DNA from 3 places in the Noviherbaspirillum phoenicis genome. Region 1 is predicted to be linked to each of the others. Evidence: predicted binding sites of a transcription regulator. Region 1 holds the regulator's gene; each other region holds the start of a gene.
The links. The regulator FliA, encoded in region 1, starts transcription of late flagellar genes. The targets are predictions, from matches to a motif close to CTAAAGTTTNNNNNNNNNNNGCCGNTA.
Positions count from the first base shown of each region.

Region 1 (6,106 bases):
ATCGGCAGCGTGCTGGACGTGATCATCCGCCAGAAGCTGCAGCTGCAATACATCGCCAATGGCCAGCGGGTGCCGGAAGACCTGCACCTGGCGCGGCCCAACTTCCTGATCGACCGGGCCTTCAAGATGAAGCGCGAGACCGCGCCGTTCCAGTACCAGGACGACGAGCTGCCGCTGGTGATCGGCAACACCGCCCGCATGATGAATGACCAGTCGCTGCGCGAGGTGGCAATTGGCTAGCATCCGCATCGACCAGGCCGAGGGCCTGCGCCGCATGGTCGCCAAGCCGGCGCCGCGGGTGCTGACCTTCCTGTCAGCCACGCCCGACCATGAAAAGAGCGCCACGCTGCTGAACCTGGGCGCCTCGCTGGCCCGCGCCGGCAGCGGCGTGCTGCTGCTCGACGCCTGCGCCACCGCGCGCGGCGTGGGCGCGGGGCTGGACCGCATGCACGGCGGCACGCTGCTGCAGGCGGCGCGCGCGGAGGCGCGCCTGGCGGACGTGGTGCTGCCAATGCCGCAGGGCTTTGGCATCGCCGTGATGGCGCGCGGCAGCACCAACGCCTTCGAGCGCGAACATCTGTCGGCGCTGTTTGCCCGACTGTCCCTGGACAACGACATCGTGCTGGTCGATGCCGAACTCGACGCCGCCAACGCGCTGCCGCTGGAGGCCATGGGAGAGGGCGACATCGTGGTGCAGGTCGAAGACAGCCCGGAATCGATCACCGCCGCCTATGCGCTGATCAAGCGGGTGTCGGAGCGGTATGGCCGCCGCCCTGTCAGCGTGCTGGTGACCGGTGCCGGCATCGTGCGCGCCGGCATGATCTACAGGAACATCGCAGCCGCCGCCCGACGTTACCTGGCGCTGGAGCTGCAATCCATCGGGTCGGTTCCGCACGACGAGCACCTGGTGCGGGCCACCCGTTTGGGCCGCACTGTAATCGACGCATTTCCACTGGCGGGCGCCTCCGTGGCGTTCCGCGACCTGGCTGGCCGCTTTTCCCGCTGCGCGATGCAGGCGGGCGGCCGGCGCAGCGCGCTGCCCTGCGGCGCCACCATCGGGGCTTGAAGCACATGTACACCGTACAAGGAAAATCCGACCGCAACCACCTGCTGACGCAGCATGCGCCGCTGGTGAAGAAGCTGGCGCACCTGATGCGCGCCAAGCTGCCGCCCAGCGTCGAGGTCGACGACCTGATCCAGGCCGGCATGATCGGCCTGCTGGACGCGATCAGCCGCTATGAGGAAACCCACGGCGCGCAGTTCGAGACCTATGCGGTGCAGCGCATCCGCGGCGCCATGCTGGATGAATTGCGCAGCAGCGACTGGATGCCGCGCAACATGCGCCAGAACATGCGCAAGATCGAGGTCGCGATGACCGAGATGCAGCAGAAGCTCGGCCGAGCGCCGACCGAAAGCGAAGTGGCGGCGCGGCTCAAGATGTCGCTGGCGGAATACCAGGACATGCTGGCCGACGCCGGCGGCCACCAGCTGGTCTATTACGAGGACTTCCAGGACGGCGAGGCCGGCGAGCACTTCCTGGACCGCTATTGCACCGACAGCTCGGCCGATCCGCTGCAGGCGCTGATGAACACGGGCTTTCGCAGCGCCGTCATCGAGGCCATCGAGGCCTTGCCCGAGCGCGAGAAGATCCTGATGGGCCTGTACTACGAGCAGGAGATGAACCTCAAGGAAATCGGCGCCATCATGGGCGTGTCCGAATCGCGGGTCTGCCAGCTCCATAGCCAGGCCGTAGCGCGCATGCGCGCCAGACTCCGGGAGCAGGCATGGACTGGGGTAGCCTAGCCGGTCTGCTGCTGGCCGTGGGCGGGATCGCCGCCGGCCAGATGCTCGAAGGCGGCCAGGCCCGCTCGCTGGTGCAGCCGGCGGCCTTCCTGATCGTGGTGGTCGGCACGCTGGGCGCGGTGCTGATGCAGTCCGGCCTGCGCAACTTCATCGCCGCCCTGCGCATGGCGCGCCATGCTTTCCTGCCGCCGGGCGACGACCATGCCCGGCTGTCGCGTTCTTTCGTCTTCTGGAGCAACAGCGCGCGCCGGGAAGGCCTGCTGAGCCTGGAGCGCCATTGCGAGCGCGAGACCGATCCCTTCATCAGGAAGGGCTTGCGCATGATCGTCGACGGCACCGACGGCGACCGTCTGCGGCTGGTGCTGGAGCAGGACATCAACATCTACGAGCGGCGCGAGCGCGCCGTGGTCAAGGTCTGGGAGTCGGCCGGCGGCTATGCGCCCACGGTGGGCATCCTGGGTGCGGTGCTGGGCCTGATCCAGGTGATGGAAAACCTGGGCGACCCGGGCAAGCTCGGCGCCGGCATCGCGGTTGCCTTCGTCGCCACGGTGTATGGCGTGGGCCTGGCCAACCTGCTGTTTTTACCGATCGCCGGCAAGCTCAAGGCGCAGGTGCAGAATGAAGTGGGGCGGCGCGAAATGCTGGTGGAAGTGATGGCGGGCCTGGCCGCCGGCGAGAACCCGCGGCTGATCGAGGACCGCATGGCGGCCTGGGCCGCCTGAACCGCTCATGGCGCGCAAACGCTACGAGGAAGAGCCGGAAAGCCAGGAGCGCTGGCTGGTGTCCTATGCCGACTTCATCACGCTGCTGTTCGCCTTCTTCGTGGTGATGTATGCGGTGTCCTCCGTCAACGACGGCAAGGTGAAGGTGGCATCCAATGCCCTGACCACCGCCTTCGGCCGCCTGCCGTCCGCCGCGCCGCCGGTGCATGACAGGCTGGCTCCCGAACTGCCGCTGCTGCCGCGCCAGTCCATCTACCGCAGCCGCCTGAACGACAATGCGATCCGGCGCGAGAAGGAGCAGCTGACCACGATCGCGCGCGACCTGCTGACCGCGCTGGCGCCCCTGGCCAGCCAGGGCAAGGTGAAAGTGACCCAGGGCGCGCGCGGCATCACGGTGGAGATCAATGCCAGCGTGCTGTTCGCGCCGGGCGACGCGAAACTGTCCGCGCCATCGACCGAAGCGCTGGCCGCGGTGGCGCAGGTGCTGAAGGACGACCTGCATGCGATCCAGGTGGAAGGCCACACCGACAATGTGCCGATCCGCACTGCGCTCTATCCCTCGAACTGGGAACTGTCCTCGGTGCGCGCCTCCAGCGTGGTGCGGCTGTTCATCGACAACGGCGTGGCGCCGGTCCGCCTCACAGCGATTGGCCACGGCGCGAACCGTCCGGTGGAGTCCAACGACACGCCGGAAGGCCGGCTGCGCAACCGGCGGGTGCAGCTGATGATCATGTCGAATCTGCCGGATGTGCAGCGGGAAGTGGAGATTGGGTCGGGGCGGTGACTACTGGCGCTCCATCACTGCTTGCATGGTGGAGCGGGAACAGTGTCCCGGTCCTTGTTTGAACCAAGGTAATCGGATCACTTTACGATTGTGTAATTGTCGTTGTCGTTGTCGTTGTCGTTGTCGTTGTCGTTGCCGCCAGGGGTTTCAAAAATGATGTCCAATCTCTCATCTCGCAGGTCTCCTTTGGAATTGACGCTGCTTGCATTACTGGTCTCAGGGGATGCAGCGAGATAAGAGGTCTGATTCGGAACTCTCACGTCTTCCATCCCTAACTTGTTTGCCATAAGCACCGGCCATCCCTGGTCGTGAGATTTCTTGTGCATCGAAGGCAGGAAATCATCGACCCGGTAGAGCGGGACCAGCATGACGGATGGTTTGTCAGTTGCTGGCTGTTCGGCCAGCCATTGGTGCGCGGCATCATATGCCGCACGCCAGTGTTCATCGCCGTCGTCTGCTACTTCAAGCACTATCGTGCGCTTGTTTTTAGCGTATGTATCCAGCATGCCTTTGTAGTATTCCTGCGGGCTGCGCTTGTTTCTAGACTGCTTCTTTTTTTTGCAAGTCCATGTCCCTGGTGGACTGCAGTTCTCACCAGGAGTCAGCAATTTATCTGCCAGGATGTGAGTTGTTCTTGTCAGGATGCGTACATCGGCCATCACTTTGAATGGCGCGATCCTGGCGATGGACAAGCCTTTGGGGACCGTAGTCATGCCGTGGTATGCCCTACGCATTTCCTGGCTAAAGATATTCCCTTTTTCTTTCTTATCCAGGGCATGCCTGGGCTTGCTGCCGTAAAAGGAAGCAGGGTCGATACGGTCGGTGTAGACGCGACAATCCAATCGATCGAGTATTGCCGTCCTTTCCGTGTTCAGTAAGGTAGCGGTCCGCGTTTCCCCCGGGTTTGGCGTCAGCGTAGTCGTTGTTTCCTGCGCATCCAGATAGGGGCAGATATACATCTGAATTGCGGCGCGAACCTTGTCGCATCGTGCTTCCTGCTCGGCAGGAAAGAGAAACAGCGTTTCGTAGAAATACTGACCCCAGGTTCGTGGACGCAAATACAGAACCCTTTGGCCGTCGACTTCGTCTTTCCATAATCTCAGAGGGCCTTGTCCAACCCTGATCAGGCTGTTGAGCCTTTTCCACTTCGTTGCGTCATCTAATGTGCGAAAGGCTATCAGGTTGATTTCTTTTATCTTTACTTCACGCTTGATATCTGGTTCCTGCAAGCCTACCTTGGCCTTGTTGATTTTACCTGGTGATTCGGAGCCAAGTCTTTGCTGTCTTGCTGTTGTGCCCGATGTGCTTGGAGATTTGTCCGCCATAGGTTTGGATTCGATGATGAGTGGGAATTGGGCGCAGTGCAGTATCGAGCCTGCGATTTGCAGCCTATGTATCCGATGGACTTCAGATCGTTCTCGAGGGTAAGACAAAAACCCGAACGCCTGCGCGGCGATGCGCCTTGTGCGAAGCGCTGTAATCAAGCCACGCAATGCTGCACCGGTCCAGCATTCCTGTTCATGCTAATAACCCAGTCTGTAACTGGGTTGCTCCTGCCAGAGGTTGCTCTTGAAACAATGCACATTTCATGAGCCGGAAATCAGTTCCCACATTATGAAAAATGTCCTGTGCATAGCACCAGATTTCGATTTCATACACAGGAATTTAATTTCGCATCGCAAAATAGCAAAATTAAGATGATGATTTAAAAGGATAAATTTTATGTCATATGTCTTATATAAGACCTTGTTGCCCTGCAAAATAAAGCCTACTATTTATCCCATGCCGGAACGTTTTCAAGCGCTTCCGGACCGACCCGAATCACTTACATCAACACAGGAGAAATCACCATGGCAACCCGTCAAGAGCAGATCCAGGCACTGGAAAAAGATTGGGCAGAGAATGCGCGCTGGGAAGGCGTGAAGCGTCCTTACACCGCTGAAGACGTGGTTCGCCTGCGTGGTTCGATGCAGATCGAGCACACCATCGCCAAGCACGGTGCGGAAAAACTGTGGAACCTGCTCAAGACCGAACCGTTCGTCAACACCCTGGGCGCGCTGACCGGCAACCAGGCGATGCAGCAGGTGAAAGCCGGCCTGAAGGCGATCTACCTGTCCGGCTGGCAAGTCGCCGGCGACGCCAACCTGGCCGGTGAAATGTATCCCGACCAGTCGCTGTACCCGGTCAACTCGGTGCCGATGGTGGTCAAGCGCATCAACAACACCTTCCAGCGCGCCGACCAGATCCAGTGGTCCGAAGGCAAGGATGACATCGACTTCTTCGCGCCCATCGTGGCCGACGCAGAAGCCGGCTTCGGCGGCGTGCTCAACGCCTTCGAACTGATGAAGTCCATGATCGAAGCCGGCGCCGCAGGCGTGCACTTCGAAGACCAGCTGGCATCGGTGAAGAAGTGCGGCCACATGGGCGGCAAGGTGCTGGTGCCAACCCGCGAAGCTTGCGAGAAGCTGGCGGCAGCCCGCCTGGCGGCCGACGTGTCCGGCACCCCGACACTGGTGATCGCCCGTACCGACGCCGAAGCAGCCGACCTGCTGACCTCCGACGTGGACGATATCGACAAGCCGTTCTGCACCGGCGAGCGCACCGTGGAAGGCTTCTACCGCGTGCGTCCCGGCATCGAGCAGGCGATTTCCCGCGCACTGGCTTATTCCGAGTATGCCGACCTGGTGTGGTGTGAAACCGGCAAGCCGGACCTGGCCTTCGCCAAGCAGTTCGCCGAAGCCGTGCATGCGAAGTTCCCGAACAAGATGCTGGCCTATAACTGCTCGCCGTCGTTCAA
Region 1 is NZ_JBDFLX010000001.1:1,698,490-1,704,595, reverse strand. It holds gene flhF (flagellar biosynthesis GTPase FlhF) at 1-240, shown strand, start outside; gene ABC383_RS07720 (MinD/ParA family ATP-binding protein) at 233-1,066, shown strand; gene ABC383_RS07715 (RNA polymerase sigma factor FliA) at 1,072-1,803, shown strand; gene ABC383_RS07710 (flagellar motor protein) at 1,785-2,525, shown strand; gene motD (flagellar motor protein MotD) at 2,533-3,309, shown strand; gene ABC383_RS07700 (hypothetical protein) at 3,387-4,634, opposite strand; gene aceA (isocitrate lyase) at 5,160-6,106, shown strand, end outside.

Region 2 (6,106 bases), 1.6 Mb from region 1:
CCTATGACGCAGACATGGTGTCCGAGGTGAACAGTGTCGAGAGCATCGACATCTCCACCGCCGCCGGCGCCCAGAAAGCCCTGGAAGCCATCGACGGCGCGCTGAAGTCGATCAACGACAGCCGCTCCGACCTCGGCGCCCTGCAGAACCGTTTCGGCTCCGTGGTCTCCGGCCTGGCGACCACGACCGAGAACCTGTCGGCATCGCGTAGCCGCATCACCGACACCGACTTCGCTTCGGAGACCGCGAACATGACCCGCAGCCAGATCCTGCAGCAGGCCGGTACCGCGATGCTGGCCCAGGCAAACCAGCTGCCCAACAGCGTGATGTCGCTGCTGAGGGGTTAATACCCGGACTCGCCCGGTAACGTTTCAGGACGTTCTCTCGAATAAAACGGAAAACGGGCGACTGTTTTCCGTTTTGTCATTAGCAGAAAGGGTGCATCATGAACATCGCTCCAGTATCAGGCGCCGGTTTATCGCCGCTCGCCGCGCAGGGAGTCAACAACAGTCAGGCGGATATGCAGCTGCGCGCAGCACGGCAGCCGGAGGCTGTGAAGCAGCAGGAAGCGGGGAGCCTTGGCGCCGAGGCGGCCGAGGCCGATCCGAAGGAAGTCAAGCAGCGTGTGGAAGAACTCAATGCCGCGATGAAGCAGCATGCCAGCAGCATCCTGTTCTCCATCGACGAGGAATCCGGACGCACCATCGTCAAGGTGGTCGATACCGATACCGATACCGTGCTGCGGCAATATCCGTCCAAGGAACTGCTGGCGATATCGAAGCAGATCGACAAGTTCCAGGGCATGTTCATCAAGACGCAGGCATAACACGCAAGGAGTATCGCAAATGGGCTTGTCCGCTCCCGGCATCGGTTCCAACCTGGATATCAATACCATCGTCACTCAGCTGATGTCGGTGGAAGGACGCAAGCTGACCACGCTGCAGACGCAGGAAGCGTCCTACCAGTCCAAGGTGTCGGCCTTCGGGCAGGTGCAGAGCGCATTTTCGAGCTTCCAGACCGCGGTCAATTCGCTGTCCACGGTGCAGCAGTTCCAGGCCGCCACCGCCACGGCGTCCGACACGGCCGTGCTGTCGGCCAAGGCCACCTCCACGGCCACGCCCGGCGCCTATGCGCTGGAAGTGAGCAAGCTGGCGCAGGCGCAGAAACTGGCGACGGCAGGCCAGGCGTCGACCACCACGACGGTCGGCACCGGCACCATCACCTTCCAGTTCGGCACCATTGCCGGCACCGTTGAAACCCCAGCCGGTTCCGGCATCTATCCCGCGCCGGCCAGAAATGCCGACGGCACCTATACCGGCGCGACCTTCAAGCCCGGCACCGCCGAAAGCAAGACCGTCACCATCGGCGCCAGCAACAATTCCCTGGCAGGCATACGCGATGCCATCAACGGCGCCAAGATCGGCGTGACCGCCACCATCGTCAACGACGGCGGCGCCCAGCCCAACCGGCTGGTGCTGACCAATAGCGCCACCGGCGAAGCCAGCAGCATGAGGATCTCGGTGTCGGACGATCCGGACGGCGGCCTGTCGGGGCTGCTCAACCACGATCCCGCAACGGCAACGCAGAACCTGAAGGAGACGGTGGCCGCGCAGGATGCCGAATTCACGCTCGATGGCCTGAAGGTGAAGAAGCCATCCAACACCGTGACCGACGCCATCGCCGGCGTGACGCTCAACCTGACCAAGACCAATGCCGGCAGCCCGACCACGCTGACGGTGGCACGCGACAGCGCCTCGGTGGTGTCGGCGGTGAACAAGTTCGTCAGCGCCTACAACGCCATCGCCAAGACGCTCACCGATGCCTCGGCCTACAACGCCACCACCAAGACCGGCGCCATCCTGAATGGCGATTCCTCGATACGCGGCGCGCAGAACCAGTTGCGCGGCCTGCTGTCGAGCTCGATCGGCGGCGGCTATGGCGCTTACAGCCGGCTGTCAGATATTGGCGTGACGATGCAGAAGAACGGCACGCTGGAACTCGACACCACCAAGCTGACCAAAGCGCTGGAGACCAACTTCAATGACGTCGCCGGCCTGTTCGCCGCGGCCGGCAAGGCCAGCGACAGCCTGGTGTCCTATACCACCTCGACCGCAGCGACCAAGGCCGGCGCCTATGGCCTGAACATCAGCCAGATGGCCAGCCAGAGCACGGTCACCGGCGCAGGCGTACCGACGCAGCTGACGTTCGCCGCCCCGGACAACAAGCTGTCACTGGGCCTGAACGGCGTGCAAAGCGAGATCGCGCTCAATGACAGCTATGCCGACGCCGGTGCGCTGGCACTGGACCTGCAGTCGAAGATGAATGCCAGCAAGGCCTATGCCGGTTCGCCGGTGAAGGTGGCGGTGGTCGACGGCAAGATTGCGATCACGTCCGACGCCTATGGCAGCGGCTCGATGTTCTCGGTGTCGGGCGCCGCCGCGGCACAGGTGTTCGGCGGCAGCCCGGTATCGGTGGCGGGGCAGGACGTGGCCGGCACCATCAATGGCGCCAGCGCCACCGGCAAGGGCCGCATGCTGACCGCAGGCACGGGCGATGCCGAAGGACTGCAGGTCTCCATCACCGGCGGCACCACGGGAGACCGCGGCACCGTCAATTTCTCGCGCGGCTATGCGTCGCAGTTCAGCGCGCTGGTGGGCACCATCATCGGCGAGAACGGCAGCCTGGATGCGCGCACCAAGGGCCTCAATTCCTCGATCACCAGCCTGCGCAAGCAGCAGGAGGCGGAGCAGAACCGGCTGACCAACCGCGAGGCCGCCCTGCGCAAGCAGTTCACCGCGCTCGATACACAGATCAGCAAGCTCAATTCGGTGAGTTCCTACCTGACCCAGCAGCTGGCGCAGATTGCGTCGCTGTCCAGTTCGTCCAACTGAACATGATGCACCACGATCAGCCCATGCTCGACGACAACCAGCTGCTGGATGCCTACCAGCAGATGGCCGACCTGTCGGCCAGGATGCTGGCCGCCACAGGCGAACGGGAATGGGAGGCGCTGGACGAGCAGGAGCGGCAGCAGGATGCGCTGTTTGCGATCCTGCAGCGGGCCGATGCCGGACAGCGGCGTCCGGCCGACGTGCTGCGCAGGCAGCAGGCATTGATCCAGCAGATACTGGACAACCAGAGCAAGCGCCGCGAGCTGGCGCTGGAGTGGCGCGCAAGCGTCGGCGCACTGCTCGACAGCGTCGACTCGGCCCGGCGCATTGCCAAGGCTTACGGCTAACGCAATTTTCCATGACGGCCCGCTGCCATGGCGGGTGTTCTGCATGAGGCCACCGACTCTGCGCTGGCTTGCCCATGCTTTCTTTCCTCCCCTTCCCAAAGCAAAATTTTTATCAGAATTCCTCTACGCAAACGCTAATGATTAATGCGGATGTGCCGATAAAGAAAGTGAAATTGCAAACAGACCGCGCCGGCAAGGCAACGATGCAGGCGAGCGCAGGCGGCACGGCTGGCCATGGCTTCATGGCGCAGGGACTTCAAGGAGAAAGCAATGTTTGGTTCGATGAACAAGGGCGCAAACGCCTACGCGAGTGTGGGACTGGAAACCGGCGTGGCCGCAGCCAGCCCGCACAAGCTGATCGTGATGCTGTTCGACGGCGCGCTCACTTCGCTCAATATCGCGCTGATTGAAATGCGCGCCAACAACGTGGCAGCCAAGGGCCGCGCCATTTCCAAGGCGATACGCATCATCGAGGAAGGCTTGCGCGCCAGCCTGGACAAGTCGGCAGGCGGCGCCATCGCGGGCAGCCTGGATTCGCTGTACGAATACATTTCTGGCCGCCTGCTGCGGGCCAACCTGGAAAACCGCACGGAAGACATCGAGGAGGCGCAGCGCCTGCTGGGCGACCTGCGCGGCGCCTGGCTGGCGATCGATCCGGAAGCCGCTGCGCGCAACCGCGCCGCGGCAATCCAGCCGCCGGCAGCCGCTGCGCAAGGTTTGCGCGCCTACGCAGTCTGAACCGCGCCGACGCCGGGCTTGGCGGTTGCGCTGCACCATCGCCGCGCTTTTGCGCAGAGCCGCACCGGCGTTTGGTTCCGCTGCTGCAAGGCGCACAGCCATGCTATAAGACAGGCGTGCCGACTTGATGAAAGGTGACGCTATGGCCAAGAAAGAGGAACTCGACGAGGAAACCCTGGCGCTGATTCACTGGTGCATCGAAGTGGAAGGGTTTCTGGTGAAGGGCGGCGCCACGGTGGAAGAGGCGCAGGAGCATATCGAGGAACAGATCGAGTGGTTTACCGACCAGTTCTACGATGGCCTGACGCCCGAGGAAGCGGCAAAGGAAGCGCTGGCCTGACGGCCGGCATCGCCATACGGCGCCTTCATTGAAGGCGCCGTTTTTCTGTGACTTGCGATAACAAGGAAAATTCATGAGACAAACCGCATTCCACGCCGCCGCCGCGCTTGCCGCGCTGCTGGCAGCCGCTCCCCATCTGCATGCGCAGGACAAGGCGGAGAGCAAGGCCGAAGGCAAGACGGAGATCCAGTGGCTGGGCCAGGCCACCACCCGCATCACCACGCCGGGCGGCAAGGTCATCGTGATCGATCCCTGGGTCACCAGCAATCCGAAGACGCCCGAGCAGTTCAAGTCGCTGGAGGCCATGGGCAAGGTCGACCTGATCCTGGTGACCCACGGTCACTTCGACCATTTCGCCGATGCGCCGGCATTGTCGAAGCTGACCAATGCACCCGTCTACGGTCCGGCGGGACTGATGCAATCGGTGGCGGCGCTGGGCATTCTGCCGGCCAGCCAGGCAGTGCGCTTCGGCAAGGGCGGCACGGTGACGCCGATCGGCGCCGACATCAAGATCACCCAGGTCCACGCCGAGCACAGTTCGGAGCTGGCCCACAAGAATGCCGCCACCGGCAAGGACGAGGTGCATGTCGGCGGCGAGCCGGCCGGCTTCATCATCGAGCTGGAAAACGGCTTCAAGATCTACCACATGGGCGACACCGGCCTGTTCGGCGACATGGCCATGATCGGCTCGTACTACAAGCCGGACCTGGTGATGATCCCGATCGGCGGGCACTTCGTGATGTCGCCCAGGGACGCAGCCTATGCGACCAAGGAAATGATCAAGCCGCGCTTCGCCATTCCGATTCATTACGGCACCACGCCGCAGCTGAAGGGCACCACAGCCGAGTACATCGGCGCGCTGGGGCAGGGCCAGGCCAAGGTGTTTCCAATCAGCCCCGGCGAGAAGCTGACGTTCTGACCGGCGGGCAAGGGCGTGCGGCGCTATGGCCCGGGCTGCATCGCCTTAATCCGTCACCTTGCCGCGCAGCGCCTTGATCTGGCCGCGGCTGGACTTGGTTTCCAGCCGTTTCCTTTGCGAGCTGCGGGTCGGGCGCGTTGGCCGCCGCACCCGTTGCGGCACTGCCATCGCCTCGACAATGTCCTGCAGCCGCCGCAGCGCATCCTCGCGGTTCTGTTCCTGGCTGCGATGGGCCTGCGCCTTGAGCACCAGCACGCCGTCGCGCGTGATGCGCTGGTCGCTTGATGCCAGCAGCCTTTCCTTGATGGCTTCGGGCAGCGACGAGGCGCGGATGTCGAAGCGCAGGTGAATGGCGCTGGACACCTTGTTGACGTTCTGCCCGCCGGCGCCCTGCGCCCGCACTGCGGTGATCTCGACTTCGCTTTCCGGTATCGGCGGTGCATGCAGCATGCTCACTCCTTGCTGTCCGGGACGATGCCGCGGATCACATCCACCAACTCACGCGCATAGTGCGGCAGGCCCTCCAGCGTCTGCACCACCACGCTGCGCTCGCGCAGCGCCCACGGCTCGGTCAGCTCCAACAGCGACAGCCGCATGGTGCGGCTGTGCCGCAGCGCCGCCGACTGCGGCAGGATGCCGATGCCGACCCGGGCCTCGACCATGCGGCACATCGCCTCGAAGCCGCGCACCTGGATGCGCAATTCCAGCCGCTGGCCTGCCTCCGACACGATGCGGTTCAGGAAATGCCACAGCGTGCTGCCTTCATGCAGGCCGATGTGGGGATAGGCCAGGGTGTCGGCAAAGGCCACGCTGCCGGCATCGGCCAGCGGATGGTCCGGCGCGGTCGCCAGCACCAGCCTGTCGGTGGAGA
Region 2 is NZ_JBDFLX010000001.1:102,462-108,567, forward strand. It holds gene ABC383_RS00460 (flagellin N-terminal helical domain-containing protein) at 1-347, shown strand, start outside; gene ABC383_RS00465 (flagellar protein FlaG) at 446-826, shown strand; gene fliD (flagellar filament capping protein FliD) at 846-2,891, shown strand; gene ABC383_RS00475 (flagellar protein FliT) at 2,894-3,238, shown strand; gene fliS (flagellar export chaperone FliS) at 3,509-3,976, shown strand; gene ABC383_RS00485 (hypothetical protein) at 4,119-4,316, shown strand; gene ABC383_RS00490 (metal-dependent hydrolase) at 4,390-5,235, shown strand; gene arfB (alternative ribosome rescue aminoacyl-tRNA hydrolase ArfB) at 5,281-5,685, opposite strand; gene ABC383_RS00500 (LysR family transcriptional regulator) at 5,688-6,106, opposite strand, start outside.
Region 2: a site for FliA is predicted at 3,373-3,399, ahead of fliS (flagellar export chaperone FliS). Genes of this name have one in related genera too.

Region 3 (6,106 bases), 460 kb from region 1:
AGCGACTCCAGCACATGGGTCACCTCGGTCATGTCGGTCTGGCCGAAGGTGGCGGCGCCGCCCTTGATGGAATGGGCGGTACGGAAGATGGCGGCCAGCTGCTCCATGTCCGGCGCGGCGGTATCAAGCGCCAGCAGCAGGCGTTCCATCTCGGCCAGCAGCTCCTCGGCCTCTTCAAAAAACACCAGGAAGAACTGGCTGATATCGATGCTCATGCTGCAACCCTCATGCAATGAACCAATGGACAATGCGGCTTGGCGCCATGGTCAACCGATGACCTTGCGCACCACTTCGGTCAGGCGATTCGGATCGAAGGGCTTGACCAGCCAGCCGGTGGCGCCGGCGGTGCGGCCCTTGTTCTTCATCTCGTCGCTGGACTCGGTGGTCAGCATCAGGATCGGCACCCGGCTGTATGCCGGCAGCGCGCGCAGCGAACGGATCAGGGTCAGGCCGTCCATGTTCGGCATGTTCTGATCGGTCAGCACCAGATCGAAGTGCTTCTGCTTCGCCTTGTCCAGGCCGTCGCGGCCATCGACCGCTTCGGTGACCTGATAGCCCGCGGCCTTCAGGGTGAATACCAGCATCTGACGCAGTGAGCCCGAGTCGTCCACTGCCAGGATTGTCTTCGCCATCGTGATTCTCGCTTCGCTTGTTGTCTTGTTCAGTATCTTGTTGCTCGTTTGGCTGGCTGTCCGGACTCAGAACAGCGTGATGTCGCCGCTTTCCATGTGATGCTGCTCGACGCTGCGCATGAGCTGGCCGTCGAGCTCGCGGCTCTGCATGGCCAGCGTTTCGCGCAGCCGCCCCATCTGCGCCAGGTCGCCGGCGGCCAGCTCGCGCGCGCCGGCTGCCATGCCGGCCAGGATGCTGCGCAGGCCGGCAACACGGCGGCCCGCATGGGTGATCAGCTGGCTGGTCATGTCCTCGAACTGCAGGGCCGTGACCATCGCCCGGACCTGCTGCTCGATGTCGGCGCCGGCCGCATGCAGGCGCGCGCAGTCGGCCGCACCTGCGCCGCGCTGCAGCGCCTGCGCGGCGTCGCCCTGCTCGGCCACCGCCGCGTGCAGCGCGCTGAAGCCGGCCGAGAGGCGCTCTATCGCTTCGGTCAGCAGCAGCCGGGTCTGCGCCAGGTCGGCCTGGACTTCCTCGAGATGCGACATGCCTTCCGTGCTGACATCTGTCAGCAGGCGGCCGAGCTCGCGTACTTCGGCATCCTGAATCGTCATTGAACGTCCACCTTGGTTTGCCACATCAGACACCTAATACTTGATCGCGCCGCCAGCTTCCCGCCGCGCCGTGACCGATGCCGCGGCCGCGCTTGCCTGCGCCGCCACCGTCGCGGCGTTTGGCGGCGTGGCCGGTGCAGGTGCTGGTGCCGGCGCTGCAACGGGGGCAGGAATTGGTGCGGGTGCGGGTGCTTGTGCAGGTGCAGGTGCAGGTGCAGGTGCAGGCGCGGGCATGCCGGCCGTAACCAACGCACCTGCCGGCACCGGCGCCGGTTCCGGGACGGCCGGCGCGATGCCTGCGCCCTGGTGCAGCGCTGGCTCGGCCTGCTTTTCCTCGCTGATATTGAGGGCGCTGCCGCCGTCGCGGGCGGCGCTTTCCTCGGCCTTCTTGTTCATCACGATGATGGAGATGCGGCGGTTGATCGGGTTCAGCGGATTCTGCTGGTCCATCAGCACCGCGGACGACAGGCCCACCACCCGCACCACCTTGCCGTCTTCCATGCCGCCGGCGATCAGCTCGCGGCGCGAGGCGTTGGCCCGGTCGGCCGACAGTTCCCAGTTGCTGTAGCCCTTGTCGCCAGTGGAATACGGCGTGGCGTCGGTGTGGCCGGACAGGCTGATCTTGTTGGGCATGTCGTTGAGCACCCGACCGATCTCGCGCAGGATCTCGCGGGTATAGGGCTGCAGCTCGGCCTTGGCGCTGGCAAACATCGGGCGGTTCTGGGCATCGACGATCTGGATGCGCAGGCCTTCGGTGGTGATGTCCATCAGCAGCTGCTTCTTGAACTGCTTGAGCGTCTGATTGGCCTCGATGGCGGCTTCGATGCGCGACTTGAGTCCCTTGAGCTTGTCGGCTTCGATGCGCTCCAGTTCCTGCTGCATGCCCTTCAGGTCATAGCTTTTCTTGGCCGGCGGGTCTTCGCCCTTCTTGACCTGGCCTTCCTTGCGGGTCAGGTCGCGGCCGCCGCCCTGGATCACGCTGGAACTGTCGCCGGCGCCCGAGCCGCCGGCCATGGCGACCTTCAGCGGCGTCGAGAAATATTCCGCGATGCCCTGCAGGTCGCCCTTGGCGGTGGAGCCGAGCAGCCACATCAGCAGAAAGAAGGCCATCATCGCGGTGACGAAGTCGGCATACGCGATCTTCCAGGCGCCGCCATGATGGCCGCCAGCCACTTTCTTGATGCGCTTGACTACGATGGGGCGCAGGTTGTCGTCAGCCATATTCCGGGTTTTCCGCTTCTATCCTTATTTCGACTTGGCCTGCTTGATGTGCTCTTCCAGTTCCTTGAACGACGGACGCTCGGTGGAGAACAGCACCTTGCGGCCGAACTCGATCGCCAGCGCCGGCGCATAGCCGTTCAGGCTGGCCAGCAGGGTCACTTTCACGCACTGGTACATCTTGGTCGACTCGGTCAGCTTCTGCTCCAGGAGGCCGGCCAGCGGGCCGACGAAGCCGTAGGCCAGCAGGATGCCGAGGAAGGTGCCGACCAGCGCATGCGCGATCAGGATGCCCAGTTCGGCCGGCGGCAGGCCCACCGATTCCATCGTCTGCACCACGCCCATCACCGCCGCCACGATGCCGAAGGCCGGCAGGCCGTCGCCCAGCTTGGCGATGCAGTGGGCCGGCACTTCGCCTTCGTGGTGATGGGTCTCGATCTCGTTGTCCATCAGGTTTTCGATCTGGAACGCGTCCATGTTCCCCGACACCATCAGGCGCAGGTAGTCGGTGATGAATTCGATCATGTGGTGGTCGGCCAGGATGCCGGGATACTTGGTGAAGATCGGGCTTTCCTCGGGCGCGTCGACGTCGCCCTCGATCGACATCAGGCCTTCCTTCCTGACCTTGTTCAGGATCTCCGACAGCAGGGCCATCAGTTCCAGGTACAGGGTCTTGGTGTAGCGCGAACCCTTGAACACGCTGGGCAAGGCCTTGAAGGTCGCCTTGATGGCCTTGGAATCATTGCCGACGAAGAAGGCGCCCACCGCGGCGCCGCCGATCATCAGCACTTCCAGCGGCTGCCAGAGCGCGGCAAGATGGCCGCCGGCCATGGCGAAGCCGCCGAATACCGAGGCCATCACGACTACATAACCAATCAGGACTAACACGTCTTTTCACACTCCGCTTGTTGCGCGCCGCGCCTGCCGCGAGACGGCGTTCGATTTATCAGGGAAACAACCGGAGGCGCCTTCCGTCGTCGCAACAGTCGATCCGGGACGCCTCTGCATGCGGTAACGGCATGGGCGCGAAAAACTTGAGAAGAGGAAATATTGTGATTGTCTTTTTACATGGTCCAGCCATACAGCAACGGTCCACCCGGACGGGTTGGCCTCTTGATCTGCGGCGCCGCGCCCGGCACGATGAACTCATGCGACAGCAAGAGCGTACCCGGCCGCATCTCGGCGCGCGCCTTGGACCACAGCTGCGGCATTGCCGCCGGCGACAGATAGGCAAACACGACGTCGTAATCGGCAAAGTCGAGCGCCTGGTAGTCGCCGCGCAGGAAGCGGCATCTGGCGCCGGCACGCTTGCGCAAGCGGCTCGCCAGCCAGGGCAGCGGCGCCAGCTCGATGCCTTCGACCTGGCAGTCGGGACGGCGCGCCGCGATATCCAGCACCAGCCCGCCCAGGCCGCTGCCGATGTCGATGATGCGCAAAGGCCGCTTTGGCAGTTCCATTGCCACCGCATCCCAGGCCGCGCTGCCCGACGCATAGAACGGCACCTGGGTGCGGAAGGTCGACCAGTACAGCGCCAGCATGGCAAGGAAGATGGCCAGGAACAGCCAGGGCGGCAATTGCAGCGCCTGCAGCGCCAGCGCCGCCGGCAGGAAGAGGAAATGCATCAGGTGCCACCATGGCGCCTGCCCGCGCCAGCGCGACAGCATCGCGGCCAGCGCGCCCTGCAGGAAGGCGGCGGCAAGCGGCGCAAGCGCAATGCCCGAGCGGCCCAGCAGCAGCCATCCCAGGCCGGCCAGGCCGAGCGCCGCGAACTGGATCAGGAGCGCCTGCACCGACGGCAGGCGCAGCAGGCGCCGTGACTGCGGCTGGGGCGCGGAGGAAACAGCCATCAGGCCGTGCCGGTCAGGCGGCGGCCAGCGCGTCGTCGCGCGCCTTCTTGGTCTTGCCGGCGCGCGAAGGCATGTGGCACAGGCCGCAAGCATAGCCGTGGTTGAGGTCGAAGCTGTGGGTGACGAAGTCGCCGCCGCATTCGCAGCATTTGGCGGTGGTCAGCATCTGGCTGTCGAAGAAGCGCACCAGGGTCCAGGCGCGGGTCAGCGACAGCAGCGGCTCCTCGCCCGGCTGCGCCGGCATCTGCTCAAGATAAAGCTGGTAGGCCTTCATCACCGCCTCGATGCCGGAAAGCCCGGCATACTGGGTCATGTAGCGGTGGATGTTGATGAACAGCGAGGAATGGATGTTGGGCTGCCAGGTGATGAACCAGTCGGTGGAAAACGGCAGCATGCCCTTGGGCGGCGATACGCCCTTCAGTTCCTTGTAGAGCTTCAGCAGCCGCTCGCGCGACAGCGAGGTTTCCAGTTCCAGCAACTGCAGCCGGGCGCCCAGCTTGATCAGTTCGATCGCCAGACCGATTTCCTTTGCTTCCGATACCAGACTCTTGTTTGCCATGTCCTCGTCTCCTGAAAGTGGGCGTCGTTGCGATCAGTTGATTTCTTCGACCGGCTGGCCTGCCATCAGGATGGCGGCGTGGGTCTGGGACAGCGAACGATCCTTGCTGTGCGAGGTCAGCATGCCGAGGATGGCGGTGTCGTCGAAGCGGAAGCGGGCCAGCATCAGGTTGGCGCTGGCCAGCTTGAGCAGCTGCGCATTGCTCAGGGTTTCGAGCAGCGAGGCGATTTCGGCGCTGATGCCAAGACGGTAGATGGCGCAAGCCTTGTCGGCGCGGATCATCTGCTGCGCCAGCATCAGGTAGTTCAGATTTGCGTCGCGAATCTCAGCCATCATGTCATTGGTATTCATTGCCGTTCTCCTGTCCGTTTTGCCGGTTGCCCGGTTGCTTTGCCGATGGACGAAGTATGTGCGCAATGATTCCTATGGGAAATAAGCTGGAATCTGTATTTCTAGTGAGAACTATTCTGGCGAGGCTGTAGGCTTTTGTCTTACAAGACGCCAGCGCCACCCTCCCCGCACCGGGGAAACGGTGCAGGGAACGGCGTCTTGCAAGGGAGAAAGTGCGGGAACGGCCCCAAGGCGGGTTGGCAGTATCGGCTGCAACGGACGGGCGATTCGCTTTCTTTCTGTTGTTTTTGTGCTGCTGTGTTGCTCTTGTAGCCATTTACGGCAGCGGTTTGGCCAAATTTAGGGTCCGCGTGAAAATTTTTTCAATTTTTTTTGCGGGGCCCTTCGGCCTTGGCTACAGAGAGAGTAACGGCGGCGCAGGCAGGGAATTTAGGGGCAATGTGAATATTTTTTAACGCCCTTCCCGGTCACCCTCAAGCCTAGCCCTGCGGCAGGTCCAGCCTGAAGATCGAGCCCTCGCCCGGCGCGCTGTGGACGCTGATCTTCCCGCCATGCGCTTCGACCAGCTGGCGGGTGATGTACAGGCCCAGCCCCAGGCCGTCGGCCGACTTGCCGCCGCCGCCGCGCTCGAACTGCTGGAAGATGCGCTGCTGGTCCTGCTCCGAGATGCCGATGCCGTGGTCGCGCACTTCGATGCGTGCGCCTTCCGGCGTGGCGCTCAGGCCCACCTCGACCGGCTTGCCGCCGCCATAGCGCAGGGCATTGGTGAGCAGATTGACGACCACCTGCTCGATGCGGAATTCATCCCACCGGCCCTCCACCGGCTGCGGCGCATGCAGCGTGATGCAGCTGCCCACGGCCAGGGCCTGCTGTTCGAGGTCGTCGATCACGCGCCGCAGCAGGCC
Region 3 is NZ_JBDFLX010000001.1:1,237,122-1,243,227, forward strand. It holds gene cheA (chemotaxis protein CheA) at 1-215, opposite strand, end outside; gene ABC383_RS05615 (response regulator) at 267-632, opposite strand; gene ABC383_RS05620 (chemotaxis protein) at 699-1,226, opposite strand; partial or broken gene motB (flagellar motor protein MotB) at 1,509-2,447, opposite strand; gene motA (flagellar motor stator protein MotA) at 2,472-3,332, opposite strand; gene ABC383_RS05635 (class I SAM-dependent methyltransferase) at 3,509-4,291, opposite strand; gene flhC (flagellar transcriptional regulator FlhC) at 4,305-4,850, opposite strand; gene flhD (flagellar transcriptional regulator FlhD) at 4,884-5,201, opposite strand; gene ABC383_RS05650 (hybrid sensor histidine kinase/response regulator) at 5,681-6,106, opposite strand, start outside.
Region 3: a site for FliA is predicted at 3,457-3,483, ahead of motA (flagellar motor stator protein MotA). Genes of this name have one in related genera too.